2 regions of the Geodermatophilus sp. Leaf369 genome follow, and region 2 is predicted to be linked to the other one. Evidence: predicted binding sites of a transcription regulator. Region 2 holds the regulator's gene; the other holds the start of a gene.

Region 1 (6,717 bases), on a different contig from region 2:
CTCGACGGCTCGCTCGGTGGTCTGTCCTGTGTCCGTCACCTGGGTCGTCTCCTCGTGTCACGGGCGCCCGGACGCGGCCACCTCGGTTCGATCATGCCCCCGGGGAGGCTGCCCAGCAGAGCGGGTCAGCGCTCGCCGTCCCGCTCCCAGGCGCGGTCGGCGGCGTCGGCCTGCTCGTTGCGCTCGGCCACCGTCTGCAGCGCGGCCTGAGCCTCCTCGCGGGTGTCGAAGGGGCCCAGCCGGTGGCGCTCGGCGCACCCGTCCCGGTCCTCGACGGTGCGGTGCTTGAGGCAGAAGTACCAGGGACCCTCGGCCACGGTGGGCCTCCTCGTCGGTGATGGGCGGGCGTCGGCGCCCGCGGACCCACCCTGACACCACCGGTGACCGTCCGCCTCCTCGGCGTCGGTCGCCGCGGTCGGCGACGACACGCCGCACGACACGCCGGGGAAGGTCAGCACCGTGTCACCTGAGGTGTGCACAGGGCTCGCAGCGCGGGCCTGGAAGCAGGAGACTGCCCCCGTGTCCCTGGGCTGGAGTCACTACACCGATGCAGTGGTGTCGGTGCCGCCCCGTGCCCGGGAACCGCGCACCGCCGCCCGGTGGATGGCCGCGTTCATGCTCCTGGGTGCTGCGGCGGGTTCGGTGAACCTCGTCGTGGCCGGCGTCCTCCGGGACGGCGCCCCCCGCGGGGTCTACGCCGCGACGATGGCGCTGCTGGCCGTGCTCGGGCTCTGGTTCGTCGCCCGCCCCCGCGCCGGGGTGCGGTCGACGTTCGCCCTGGTCCTGCTCGGCGACCTGGTCTACGTCGTCGTCGCCGCCTCGGTGGTGGACCCGCTGCGGCACGCCACCCCGCTGATGATGCTGTTCGCCGCCTTCGTGGCGGCCTGGTTCCTGGACGCCTGGATGCTCGGCGTGCACATGGCCGTCGTCCCGTTCGCGTGCTGGTCCGCCCTGGCCCCGAGCTTCACCGACGCGCCGGGCCTCGGCGTCCAGGTGCTGGTCAACGCCGGGATGCTGGACGTGGCCGCGTTCGGCGTCTTCGTGCTGCGCCGCCGGGTGCAGGGCCTGCTCGCCGCCACCGAGGCCCTGTCCTCCACCGACCCGCTTACCGGCCTGGCCAACCGGCGCTCGCTGGTCACGCAGTCCGAGCGGCTGTGGCGGCAGGCCCACCGCGGAGGCGACCACGTCGTCGCGCTGGTGCTGGACCTCGACCACTTCAAGCAGCTCAACGACACCCACGGGCACGCCACCGGGGACGCCGTGCTCCGTGCCGTCGCGCAGGCGCTGCGGGCCGTCGTCCGACCCACCGACGTGCTCGCCCGGATCGGCGGCGAGGAGCTCGTGGTGGTCGGCCTGGCCGCGGACCGCACCGAGGCGCACCGGCTGGGCGAGCGGCTGCGCGGCGCCGTCCGGCAGGCCTGGGTGGACCACCCGGGGGTGACGGCCTCGATCGGCATCGCGCTGGACCGACCGTCCTCCGACACCGATCCCGCCGCCGGCGTGTGGCGCCTGGTCGACCGTGCGGACGCGGCGATGTACGAGGCCAAGCAGGCCGGCCGGGACCGGGTGGAGCTCGCCCCGCCCCTCGTGCCGCTGCCGCGGGCGGCGCACCCGGTCGTCCGGCTCGACCGCCCCGCCTGAGCGCGGCTCTGCTCTGATGGGGGCATGACCACCGCCCTGCGCCACCGCCCGCACGGGATCGATCCCACCCGCACCGTCCCGCTGCCCCTGCGGGACCAGGCCGAGGTCCGGGACCGGTGGCTGACCGAGCGGGTGCGCGACCTGCTGCCCGACCTGATGGACGACGCGGGCATCGACCTGTGGGTGGTCGTGGGCCGGGAGTACAACGAGGACCCGGTGCTGCCCACGATGCTCCCGGCGTCCTGGTTGTCGGCCCGCCGCCGGACCATCCTGCTGCTGCACCGCAGCGACGACGGCGTGACCCCGATGGCGGTCGCGCGGTACCCGGTGGGCCAGTTCGTCTCCGCCTGGGACCCCGACGACGACGAGCCGGGCGCCTCGGCCGAGCAGTCGCAGTGGGCCGCCGTCCGCCGGGTCGTGGAGCAGGCCCGGCCTCGGGCGATCGGGATCGACGTGTCGGACACGTTCGCGCACGCCGACGGTCTCTCCCACACCGAGCACGGCCTCCTCGTCGAGGCGCTGGGCCCGTGGGCGCAGCGGCTGGTGCCGGCCGAGCAGCTCGCCGTCCGCTGGCTGGAGACCCGGCTGCCGGAGGAGATCTCGGCGCTGCACGCGATGAACGCGCTGGTGCACGAGACCATCGCCGAGGCGTACTCCCCCGCGGTGCTGCGGGTCGGGGAGTCCACCGCGTTGGACGTGGCGTGGTGGATCCGGCAGCGGTTCCACGACCTGGGCGTCGAGCCGTGGTTCCAGCCGACGGTCGGCCTGCAGCGCGCGGGCGTCCCGCTGCTCGACGAGCGCGGCACGATCGTCGGCGGGGTGCCGCACGACGCGGTCGTCGAGCCCGGCGACCTGGTGCACTGCGACGTCGGGCTCAAGACCCTCGGGCTGACCACCGACACCCAGCGCAACGGCTACGTGCTGCGCCCCGGGGAGACCGCCCCCCCGGCCGGCCTGGTGCACGCACTGGCCGTGGGCAACCGCATGCAGGACCTGGTGACGACGGCGATGACCCCCGGCCGCACCGGCGACGAGGTGCTGGCCGCCGCCCGCGCCGCGGCGGCCGCCGAGGGCGTGGACGGCGACGTCTACTCCCACCCGGTCGGCTTCTACGGTCACGGCGCCGGCCCGGCGATCGGCATGTGGGACGCCCAGGGCGGGGTCCGCGGCACCGGGCAGGCACCCGTCCGGGAGTCCACGACCTGGGCCCTGGAGCTGTGCGTGCGGGTCGCCGTCCCCGAGTGGGACGGCCAGCTGGTGCGGATGGCCCTGGAGCAGGGCATCGCACTGACCGGCGAAGGCGTCTCCTACCTGGACGCCCGGCAGACGTCCCTGATCACGATCTAGGGCTCGTCCACCGGCGCCGTCAAGGGCTGTCGCACATCTGTGGACAGGCCTCTGACCTGTGGGTTCAGTAGTTCTGGGGTCTCGTGCCGACGTAGACTTCGAACACCTGATCGAACAGCCGGGAGGTGTCGTGAGCGAACTGCGGTCCGCCCTGGACGCCCTGGCTGTCGACGACCTGCACGCGGTGCCCGACGGTGCGCTGTTGGAGCGGACGGCCGATCTGGTCGAGTTCATCAACCGGGCCTCGGCCGAGTTGACCCGCACCGTGCGGCACGCCGACGTGGTCGGTGCTGCTGAGCACGACGGGCTGAGGACGATGCAGTCGCTGCTGCGCGGTCACCACCACTTCTCGAGCGGAGCAGCCGCTGCAGTGGTGCGGGCCGGCCGGGTGCTGGAGCACCTGCCACGGTTGGAGGCCGCGTTCGCCGAGGGTGCGGTGACCGCGGCCCAGGTGGGTGTCGTGACTGACGCGCTGCGGCCGTGCGACATCGCGGCGGCCGCCGAGCAGGACATCGATCTGGACGCCTTCGACGAGGTGTGGACCGAGGTCGCCCGGACGCTGCCGCACGCGAAGCTCGCGACCGCGGTCAACGCCTTCCGCAACGCGTTGGACCCCGACGGCCCAGAGCCCGACCCGACCGAGCAACGGTCTCTGACGTTCAGCCGCCGCGCCGACGGTTCGGGGTCCGGCCGGTTCGACCTGGACCCGGTCGGGTTCGAGAAGGCCCTGGCGGCGATCGAGTCGATCGTGCAGACCGACCGTCCGCTGGGCGATCTGCGCAACCGCGCCCAGCAGCAGGGCGACGCGTTCGTCCAGCTGTGCGACAACGCCCTGGCCCAGGGCGACCTGCCGTTCCTGCGCACGGTCAAGCCGCAGGTGATCGTGACGATCGACGTCGAGGACCTGGTCGACGCAGCCACCGGTCACGACACTGCCACCACCGGTTTCGGTGCGCTGATCTCTGCTGCCCGAGCCCGCTGGGTCGCCTGCGACTCGGCCGTCACTCGCATCGTGATGGGCCCCGACGGCCTCCCCCTCGACGTCGGACGGACCAAGCGGGTCGTCCCACCGCACATCCGCAAGGCCGTTGAAGCCCGGGACGGGCACTGCGTGTTCGCCGGCTGCCACGCCCCGACGCACTGGTGCGACGTCCACCACCTGCTCGAGTGGCTCCGCGACCAGGGCGACACCAGCCTCGACAACTCAGCCCTGCTCTGCGAACGCCACCACACGAAGGTCCACCACGGGTTCCGCGTCGAACGCGACGAGACCGCACCGCCGGGCAACAGGTGGCGCACCCAGCGCCCGGACGGCACCGAGATCGTTCTCGACCGCCTACGCGTGTGACCGTCGGCTACTGCTTCTCGCGCGCGTCCGCCGTCGCCCGGTCGTTGGCCTTCTCGATCGCCTCGACGAGCTCGTCCTTGGTCATCGACGAACGGCCCTCGACGTCCAGCCGCTGGGCGACCTCGTAGAGGTGCTCCTTCGTGGCGTTCGCGTCCACCCCGCCGGCGGTGCCCAGGTCGGTGTCCCGGTTGCCCCTCGCCGACTGCTCGTCCGAGGGGCCGGCCTCGTCCTTGGGCTCCCAGTGGTCGCCGACCTTCTCGTGGGTGTGCTTGACCGCGGCCCAGGCGACCCGGTTGGCGGCCGCGGGGTCGCCGTCGTAGGTCTCCTCGGCGCTGTCGTGCGCCTGGGCGTAGGTGTCCTTGGCCTTGTCGTCGGAGCGCTGCAGGGTGCTGGGCAGCTCGTCCTCGATGGGCCTGCCCTGGTCGTCGGTCTTCGCCATGCGGGCGCTCCTACCCGGCGGGCTCCTTGAGGAACGTCGTCCAGAAGGCCCGTTCGTTGTCGGTCAGCGGCCGGGACGACGCCCCGTCGGTCATCACCAGCACGGCGACGACGGAGACCGCGACGTGCCCGTCCTGGCGCAGCTCCTGCCGGGTGGTGACCGAGCTGGTGCCCAGCCGGGTCACCCAGCTCTCGATCGTCACCTGCTCGTGCGGGCGGTAGTACAGCTGACGCAGGTAGTCCACCTCGAGCCGGGCGAGGATCACCGGCGGGTGCGCCGACCCGTCGCCGCCCGCAGCGGTCTCGGAGGCCATGGTCAACCGAGCGTCCTCGACCAGGCTCAACGCCCGGGCGTGGTTGACGTGGCCGTAGACGTCGGGGTCGGACCACCGCAGCTGGACGGCGTGCTGGTGCCGCACGGTCAGACCGTCTCCTCCGAGGTGCGGTGCCCGCCCTCGTCGGCGTCCGGGTGCAGGGTGCGCTCCTCGGACTCGGCCAGGATCGCCGCGGCCTGCGCCTCGGGGTCCACGCTGCCGGCGGCCTGCTCCTCGGGGAGCAGGTCGGCCCGGGTCTCGACGTTGTGCTCTGTGACGTTGGCGCGCGCCTCGGGGGTGGGGTCCTGGGTGGAGGTCATGGCCTGGTTCTACCGTCCCCCCGGAGACCGCGCCGGGTCAGAAGTTCGCCATCATGTCCAGCACGGCCGGCCCCAGCAGGACGATGAACAGCGTGGGAAGGATGAAGAGCATCAGCGGGAAGATGACCTTGACCGGGATCTGCATGGCCTTCTCCTCGGCCCGTTGCCGCCGCTTGAGCCGCATCTCCCCCGCCTGCGTGCGCAGCACGTCGGCGATCGACACCCCGTAGGCGTCTGCCTGGTTGACCGCCCCGACGAACCGCTTGAGGTCTGTGACCTGCGTGCGCTCGGCGAGTGCCCGGTAGGCCTCCCGCCGCGGCCGACCCACGGCGATGTCCTGCACGGTGCGCACCAGCTCCTGGGCCAGCGGGCCCTTGCCGTTGCGGCCGGCCCGGGCCATCGCAGCCTCGAAGCCGAGACCGGCCTCCACGGCGATGGTCATCTGGTCGAGGGTGTCGGCGAGCTCCAGGGTGATCGCGGCCTGCCGCTCCTGGCCGCGGCTGTGCAGCAGCAGCTCGGGGAGGAAGTAGAGGACCGCGACGATCGTCGGCACGAGCAGGACAGCGAGCAGAGTGGAGTTCGACAGCAGGTAGAGGACCCCGAGAAGACCGCCCACGCCGGCCAGGACGAGCTTGCCCCAGAGCAGTTTCTCCACCGGCCAGGCCGCCGGGCTGCCCGCGCGCACCTGCAGGCGTCGCACCCGACGTGCCGTCGATTCGGGGGTCAGCGTCCGCAGCAGAGCCCCTGCACCCCCGCGCCGGCGGTCCCCGGTCGCGTCCATCCCGGGGACACCGGGGACGGCGAGACTACGGGTGAGGTTCAGGGCGATCTGGCCCGGAGGGCGACCCGGGGCGGCGACGACGACGAAGAAGGCACCGCCGATCCCGAGGACGACCGCCGCGACCGCGGCCCAGACGAGGGCGGGCATCAGAATGCGATCTTCACGGTCGAGCGGAGCCAGAGCCCGCCGATGGTGAGCATGACCGCCCCGGTACCCAGCATGATCCAGCCCACCAGCTCCTCGGTGAGCCGACCGATGTACTCCGGGTTGGTCATGCTCAAGAACCCCGCGATCCCGATCGGCAGGGCCATGAGGATGTAGGCAGACAGCTTCCCCTCGGCCGCCAGCGCCTTGACCTGACGGCGGATCTGGTTGCGCTCGCGGATGGTGTGCCCGACCTGGTCGAGCACCTCGGCCAGGTTGCCGCCCACCTCCCGGTGGATGGCGATCGCCTGGGTGACCCAGGCGAAGTCCTCGCTCGCCGTACGCGCCGACACCTCGTCCAGGGAGGTGTTCAGCTCCCGCCCC
Region 2 (6,717 bases):
TGAACGGCTGGACCGCGGCCATCATCCGGACGTGGCCCATCGGGGAGATGGACCGCTCGCCCATCGCGCAGTCGAAGACCTCGTAGTGCTCGGGACGCAGGGTGGGGGCGTCGACGACGTGGCCGTGCTCGGCGATGTACTCGACGATCGCCTCGACCTGCTCGTCCTGGTAGCCCAGGCTCTTCAGCGCCCGCGGCACCGTCTGGTTGACGATCTGCATGGACCCGCCGCCGACCAGCTTCTTGAACTTGACCAGCGCGAAGTCCGGCTCGATGCCGGTCGTGTCGCAGTCCATCATGAAGCCGATCGTGCCGGTGGGGGCCAGCACGGAGGCCTGGGCGTTGCGCCAGCCGTTCTCGGCGCCGATGGCCAGGCCCTCCTGCCACTGCGCGGTGGCGGCCTTGAGCACGTCGGCGTCGTCGGCACCCACGGGGCGGATCGCGTCGTTGGCGGCGGCGTGCTTGCGCATGACCCGGGCGTGCGCCGAGGCGTTGCGGGCGTAGCCGTCGTAGGCACCGACGACACCGGCCAGCTCGGCCGAGCGGCGGTAGGCCGCACCGGTCATCAGCGAGGTGATCGCCGCGGCCAGGCTCTGGCCACCGCGGGAGTCGTAGGCGTGCCCGGTGGCCATGAGCAGCGCGCCGAGGTTGGCGTAGCCGATGCCCAGCTGGCGGTAGGCCCGGGTGGTGTCACCGATGGGCGCCGTCGGGAAGTCGGCGAAGCAGATCGAGATGTCCATCGCGGTGATGATCAGCTCGACCGAGCGGGTGAACCGCTCGGAGTCGAACGTGCCGTCGGGGCGCAGGAACTTCATGAGGTTCAGCGACGCCAGGTTGCACGAGCTGTTGTCCAGGCTCATGTACTCCGAGCACGGGTTGGACGCGTTGATCCGCCCGGTCTCGGGGTTGGTGTGCCAGTCGTTGATCGTGTCGTCGTACTGGATGCCCGGGTCGGCGCACTCCCACGCGGCGGTGGTGACCTTGCGGAAGAGCTCCTTGGCGTCCACGGTCTCGATGACCGAGCCGTCGGTGCGCGAGCGCAGTCCGAAGGGCGTGCCGTCCTCGACGGCCCGCATGAACTCCTCGTTCACCCGGACCGAGTTGTTGGCGTTCTGGTACTGGACGCTGGTGATGTCCCGGCCGCCCAGGTCCATGTCGTAGCCGGCGTCCCGCAGCGCGCGGATCTTGTCCTCCTCGCGCGCCTTGGTCTCGACGAACTCCTCGATGTCGGGGTGGTCGATGTCCAGCACGACCATCTTCGCGGCGCGACGGGTGGCGCCACCGCTCTTGATGGTGCCGGCCGAGGCGTCGGCCCCGCGCATGAAGGAGACCGGCCCGGAGGCGGTGCCACCGGAGGACAGCAGCTCCTTGGAGGAGCGGATGCGGGAGAGGTTCAGCCCGGCACCGGAGCCGCCCTTGAAGATCAGGCCCTCCTCGCGGTACCAGTTGAGGATCGAGTCCATCGTGTCGTCGACGGCGAGGATGAAGCAGGCACTGACCTGCTGCGGGCTCGAGGTGCCGACGTTGAACCAGACGGGTGAGTTGAAGCTGAAGACCTGGTGCAGCAGCATCCAGGTGAGCTCGTGCTCGAACAGCTCGACGTCGGTCTCGGAGGAGAAGTAGCCGTGCTCGCGGCCGGCCTCGGTGTAGGTGAGGACGACGCGGTCGATGAGCTGACGCAGACTGGTCTCGCGCACCGGGGTGCCCACGGCGCCGCGGAAGTACTTCGTGGTGACGATGTTCGTGGCGTTGATCGACCAGTCGGAGGGGAACTCGACCCCGCGCTGCTCGAAGTTGATCGAGCCGTCGCGCCAGTTGGTCATCACGACGTCGCGGCGCTCCCAGGTCACCTCGTCGTAGGGGTGCACCCCGGCGGTGGTGAACACGCGGGCGACCTTGAGGCCCTTGCGGTCGGTGGACTTCGCGGTCCTCTTGCGGCCGGACGAGATGCGGTCGGTGGTCTCGGTCAAGACGTGCTCCCCTGGCGTGGCGTGGCTGTGGTGAGGCGGTGGTGAGGCGGTGGTCGTGGCTCTGGTGGCGCTCTAGTGCGGTGGTGCGTCGGTCCCGTTCTAGCCGGGGGGTCCGACAGTCCGGGCGGTGTCGCCCGGGGCGGGGTCGTCGTCGGCAGCGGGACCGGAGCCGAGTCCGATCCGCTTCAACTCGCTGATCTCCTTCTCGAAGTCGGCGACCGACGTGAAGGAGCGGTAGACGCTGGCGAACCGGAGGTAGGCGACCTCGTCGAGGTAGCGGAGCGGGGCCAGGATGGCCAGCCCCACCTCGTTGCTGGGCACCTCGGCCGACCCGGTGGCGCGCACGGCGTCCTCCACCTTCGCGGCGAGGACCGCGAGCTGCCCCTCGTCGACCGGTCGCCCCTGGCACGCCCGGCGGACACCGGCGATCACCTTGCTGCGGTCGAAGGGCTCGCTGACCCCGCTGCGCTTGATGACCGCGAGCACCGGCTCCTCGACGGTCGTGAAGCGCCGGCCGCAGACCGGGCAGGACCGACGGCGGCGCGTCGTCGCGCCCTCGTCGGCCTCCCGGGAGTCGACGACCCGGCTGTCGGGGCTGTGGCAGAACGGGCAGCGCACCGGGGGTCTCCTCTCGGGTGTCGTGGACTCCCACGACGGCCGCCCTGTGCACGCTCCCGGGGACATCCGGTGGATGTCGGGGGGAGAACCTGTGGACGGGCCTGTGGATGGAAGAACATCTGTGTAACTACTAGATGTTGTGGTGAGAGTAGCCCCGCACCCCTACAGATACGCAACCCCTCCCGGGCGTGTCCTCTTCCCCGACTCCGTCGCGCCTTCGGTGGCACCCCGGGACGCCGGTCCTGCCCCACGCGCACCAGCCCGTGCACAGCTCCTGCCAGCACCGATGCCGCCCGGTCGGCACAACCGACCGACGCAGGCCCGCTGCCGCGTACCGCACCCGGACGCGACGGAGCCGGCCCACCCGGGACGGTCGTCCACCGGGGGCCGGCTCGATCCCGGGAGGCGCGAGGTCCCGGAGTGGCGTCAGGGCTCAGGGGACCTGCAGCACCTGGCCGGGCACGAGGGTCACGCCGTCCAGGTCGTTCAGCGACCGCAGTGCGTCGACGACCCCACGGGGGTCGGCGTCGGGGGCGATGGTGCCGGCGATGGACCACAGGGTGTCGCCCGGGGCGACCACGACACTGCTCTCCCCCGCCAGGGCCAGCCCACCACCGGCGGGCTGCCCGCCGAACACCACGGGGCCGGCGAGGGCCGCCAGGCCCAGCCCCCCGGCCACGACCAGCCCCAGCACGGCCCGACGACCACGCCGGGTCAACCGCAGCGGGGCCGGCCGATCAGCCACCGGGGGTCGACCGGCGACGGCGGGGCGACGCAACGGCACCACGTCGGCCCACTGCTCCGGCACCGGCTCCCGCACCGTCACGGTCGGGTCCTGGACCAGGCGGAGCACGGGCCCGACGGGCTCGACGACGCGGCGCGCGGCGACGCCGGCCTGCAGGGCGCGACCGGCCGGGTGGTTGCCGCGGACGGTCGGGGTGGTGCTCGAGGTGTTCGCCGTGGTGGCCATCGTGGTCGCTCCTGTCGCTCGCTCCGACGCCCGGGAAGGGATCGAACGGTTGTTCGATCGAACGTCTGTGCGGATGTCTACCCGAGGGGTCCGACAAAATCGAGGCGACACGGCGTGTCGTTCGAACACCTGTTTGAACGGAGCGGTTCGAGGCGTTACCGTCCGTGTTGATCACGACGGTCACCGTCGGCTGCGCGCCCTCCCCCGGGGGACGCCCGTCCGGCGGGCGTCCGACCGTCGGCACCGGACGAGCTGCGGGCACGCAGTCGGAGGAGGACACGTGGCGGTCGAGGGCGACACACCGGACGGCACGGGCGCCGTGAAGGCCCCCGCGGCGCGGAAGAAGACGTCCACCCGACGGGCCGCGGCGACCGCGGGGGCCGAGGCCACCCCCGGGGACGCCACCGTGCGCGAGTTCCCGGAGCGGGGCGAGGCCGGCGACGGTCTCACCCAGCGCCAGCGTCGGGTCCTGGAGGTCATCCGCGACTCGATCGACCGGCGCGGCTACCCGCCGAGCGTGCGGGAGATCGGCGAGGCCGTCGGGCTGTCCTCGGCCTCCTCGGTCGCCCACCAGCTCTCCGTGCTGCAGAAGAAGGGGTGGCTGCGCCGCGACCCCAACCGGCCCCGGGCCCTGGACGTCCGACTGCCCGGCGACCACCCGATGGCCGACGCGAGCGGTTCGGCGCTGGCCGGGTCCGGTGCCGCCAGCGGCGTCGACGACCCGCAGGCGCCGGTCCCCACCTACGTCCCCGTCGTCGGTCGGATCGCCGCCGGTGGACCGGTCCTCGCCGAGCAGGCCGTCGAGGACGTCTTCCCGCTCCCCCGCGAGCTGGTCGGCGAGGGCACGCTGTTCATGCTCAAGGTGACCGGTGAGTCGATGGTCGACGCGGCGATCTGCGACGGCGACTGGGTCGTCGTCCGGCAGCAGGCGAGCGCGGAGAACGGCGAGATCGTCGCGGCGATGATCGACGGTGAGGCCACCGTGAAGACCTACAAGCGGCGCGACGGGCACGTGTGGCTGCTGCCGCACAACCCGGCCTTCGAGCCCATCCCGGGTGACGACGCGACCGTGCTGGGCCGCGTGGTCACGGTCCTGCGCCGGCTCTGAGTCGACGGCCGGGTCCCGCCGCGGCGGGACCCGGCCCCGGGGAGGTCAGTGCCGGCGGCGGAGCTTGCCGGACGCCCAGACCAGCACGCCGGCAGCCAGCGCGGCGATCACCCCGGCCGTCCACGGCGAGAGACCACCGGAGGCGGTGCCCGGCTCGACAGCGGTCGCGGCGTCGGCCGGGCCGACCGCCGCAGCCGGGGACAGCGCACCGGTCGAGGGCAGCACGGTGACGGCCGCGGGCAGACCCTCGCCCGAGACCACCAGGCTGCGGGCATCGGCAGCGAAGGCGACCGCCTCGCCCTGGGGCGACTCGGGCAGGGCGACCCGGGCCGGGGCACCGGCCAGCGCGCCGGGGACGTCGGAGCCGACGAGCGGCCAGACGTAGGCGTCGGTGTAGGTGCGCAGCGCGATGAGCGCGCCGTCCTGGCTCACCGCGCCGCCGGTCACCAGCAGCTGCCCGGCCCGGCCCACCGGGCCACCGGGGGTGCCCGTCAGGGACAGCGCCAGCTCGGCGACCCGCTCCATGGGCACGGTCGCGGCGGGGTCGAGGGCGGCGGTCGGTCGGTAGACCCCGCTGACCCCCAGCACCTCCTTGGTGACCAGGTAGGGCGTGCCGTCGGGGGCCAGCAGCAGGGCCTCGGCGTCGTGGGGACCGTCGGGGTAGGTCAGTCGGTGCACCTGCGCGGTGCCGTCCGGGCGCAGCGCGATCAGCGCGACGGTCTCGCGGGACAGCCGGTTGTCCCCGGTGTCGGCGAACCAGACGGTGCCGTCGGCCGCCAGCGCCATGTCCTCGGGGTCGTAGGGGTCCACCGCGGCGGTCCGCTCACCGACCACGGCGCAGGAGGCGTCCAGCAGGTGGACCGTCACGGCGTCCCCGCCGTCGTTCATCACCAGCGTGGTGTCCCCGGACACCGCCATCCCGGAGATCTCCGGGAGTCGGGCGTCGGTCACCGAGCAGGGGGTGGCGGGCTCGCCGAAGGGGGCGAGGACCTCCTCGGCCGCGGCGGTGACGACGGCGGCCGACCCGGTCTGGGCCGCGGACAGGAAGGAGCCCGGCAGGAACGGCCCGGCGACGACGCCGATCCCCAGGACGGTCGCCACGAGGGCCCGCGGGCATCGCCCGGCGGGCTCAGGCAGTCGACCGACCGGCTCTGGCACGCACGAAGCGTGACATCACGACTGCGTCGAGTGCGTGCACCACGCCCAGCAGGACGAGTCCCACAGCAGCGCCGACGACCGCGTCGGTGACCCAGTGGAAGTCCAGGGCCACCATGGCCACTCCCGTCACGAGCGGGCCGAACACGCTGAGCACCCACAGGGCGCGCTGCACCTGCGCCGGCAGCCCGAACTCCACGGCCTGCCACCGCGCCACGCCCCACATCAGCACGGCGTTGGCGACGTGCCCGGAGGGGTAGGAGGCGCCGTCCCGGTGGAAGAACGAGCCCGGGTAGGCCGGCGCCGTCCGGCCGGTGCCGTACTTGAAGGCGTAGACGACCGCGGTCAGCAGCGCCAGGGCGACCAGCACCCGCAGCACCGGGACGACGGTGCGCCGGCGCCAGGAGATCCAGCCGACGAGCGCGACCAGGACCACCAGGATGGTGAAGCGCCCACCGGCCTGGGTGAAGACCCAGACACCCCAGTACACGTCGGAGTTCCGCAGGTCCCAGGAGCTGACGACCTCGGAGACCGTGAGGTCCATCCGCTCCAGCACGCCGCGGGACAGCAGGTCCGCGGTCACCACGGCGGTCACCAGCGCGGCGACGACGACGGCCCACCAGGCGGGGCGCCCGGTCCCGATGACCCCCGGGCGACGAGCCGCCGGGGGCGCGACGCTGGGGAGGCTCACGGGGTCAACGTACCGCCGCGTCGTGACCTGACCGTGACCGGCGCGGTGCACGGACCGGGCACCGGGCCCGGTCCGTGCACCCTCACGCCACCGGCGCGGTGAACTCCTCGAGCGCCGCGGCCAGCGCGCCGTCGACCCGGGCGTGCAGCCGGGTCCCGTCGGCGGAGAAGTCCTCGCTGAGGACCTCCCCGTCCTGGTGCACCCGG

What was found. Region 2 encodes LexA, which represses DNA repair genes until DNA is damaged. Its sites were predicted from a motif close to TCGAACANNTGTTCGA; they were not measured.
Region 1: the regulator LexA is predicted to act here: its motif matches at 3,087-3,102, upstream of ASG36_RS01895 (HNH endonuclease signature motif containing protein).

The regions. Positions count from the first base shown of each region.
Region 1 is NZ_LMQA01000001.1:391,591-398,307, forward strand. Features, by position in the region: gene npdG (NADPH-dependent F420 reductase) at 1-39, opposite strand, end outside; gene ASG36_RS01880 (hypothetical protein) at 126-317, opposite strand; gene ASG36_RS01885 (diguanylate cyclase) at 520-1,641, shown strand; gene ASG36_RS01890 (M24 family metallopeptidase) at 1,666-2,988, shown strand; gene ASG36_RS01895 (HNH endonuclease signature motif containing protein) at 3,119-4,336, shown strand; gene ASG36_RS01900 (ChaB family protein) at 4,344-4,775, opposite strand; gene ASG36_RS01905 (thioesterase family protein) at 4,786-5,193, opposite strand; gene ASG36_RS01910 (hypothetical protein) at 5,196-5,408, opposite strand; gene ASG36_RS01915 (type II secretion system F family protein) at 5,446-6,336, opposite strand; gene ASG36_RS01920 (type II secretion system F family protein) at 6,336-6,717, opposite strand, start outside.
Region 2 is NZ_LMQA01000007.1:53,094-59,810, reverse strand. Features, by position in the region: gene ASG36_RS21255 (vitamin B12-dependent ribonucleotide reductase) at 1-1,969, opposite strand, end outside; gene nrdR (transcriptional regulator NrdR) at 2,069-2,587, opposite strand; gene ASG36_RS22465 (LysM peptidoglycan-binding domain-containing protein) at 3,021-3,557, opposite strand; gene lexA (transcriptional repressor LexA) at 3,964-4,665, shown strand; gene ASG36_RS21235 (hypothetical protein) at 4,711-5,766, opposite strand; gene ASG36_RS21230 (phosphatase PAP2 family protein) at 5,795-6,511, opposite strand; gene hflX (GTPase HflX) at 6,594-6,717, opposite strand, start outside.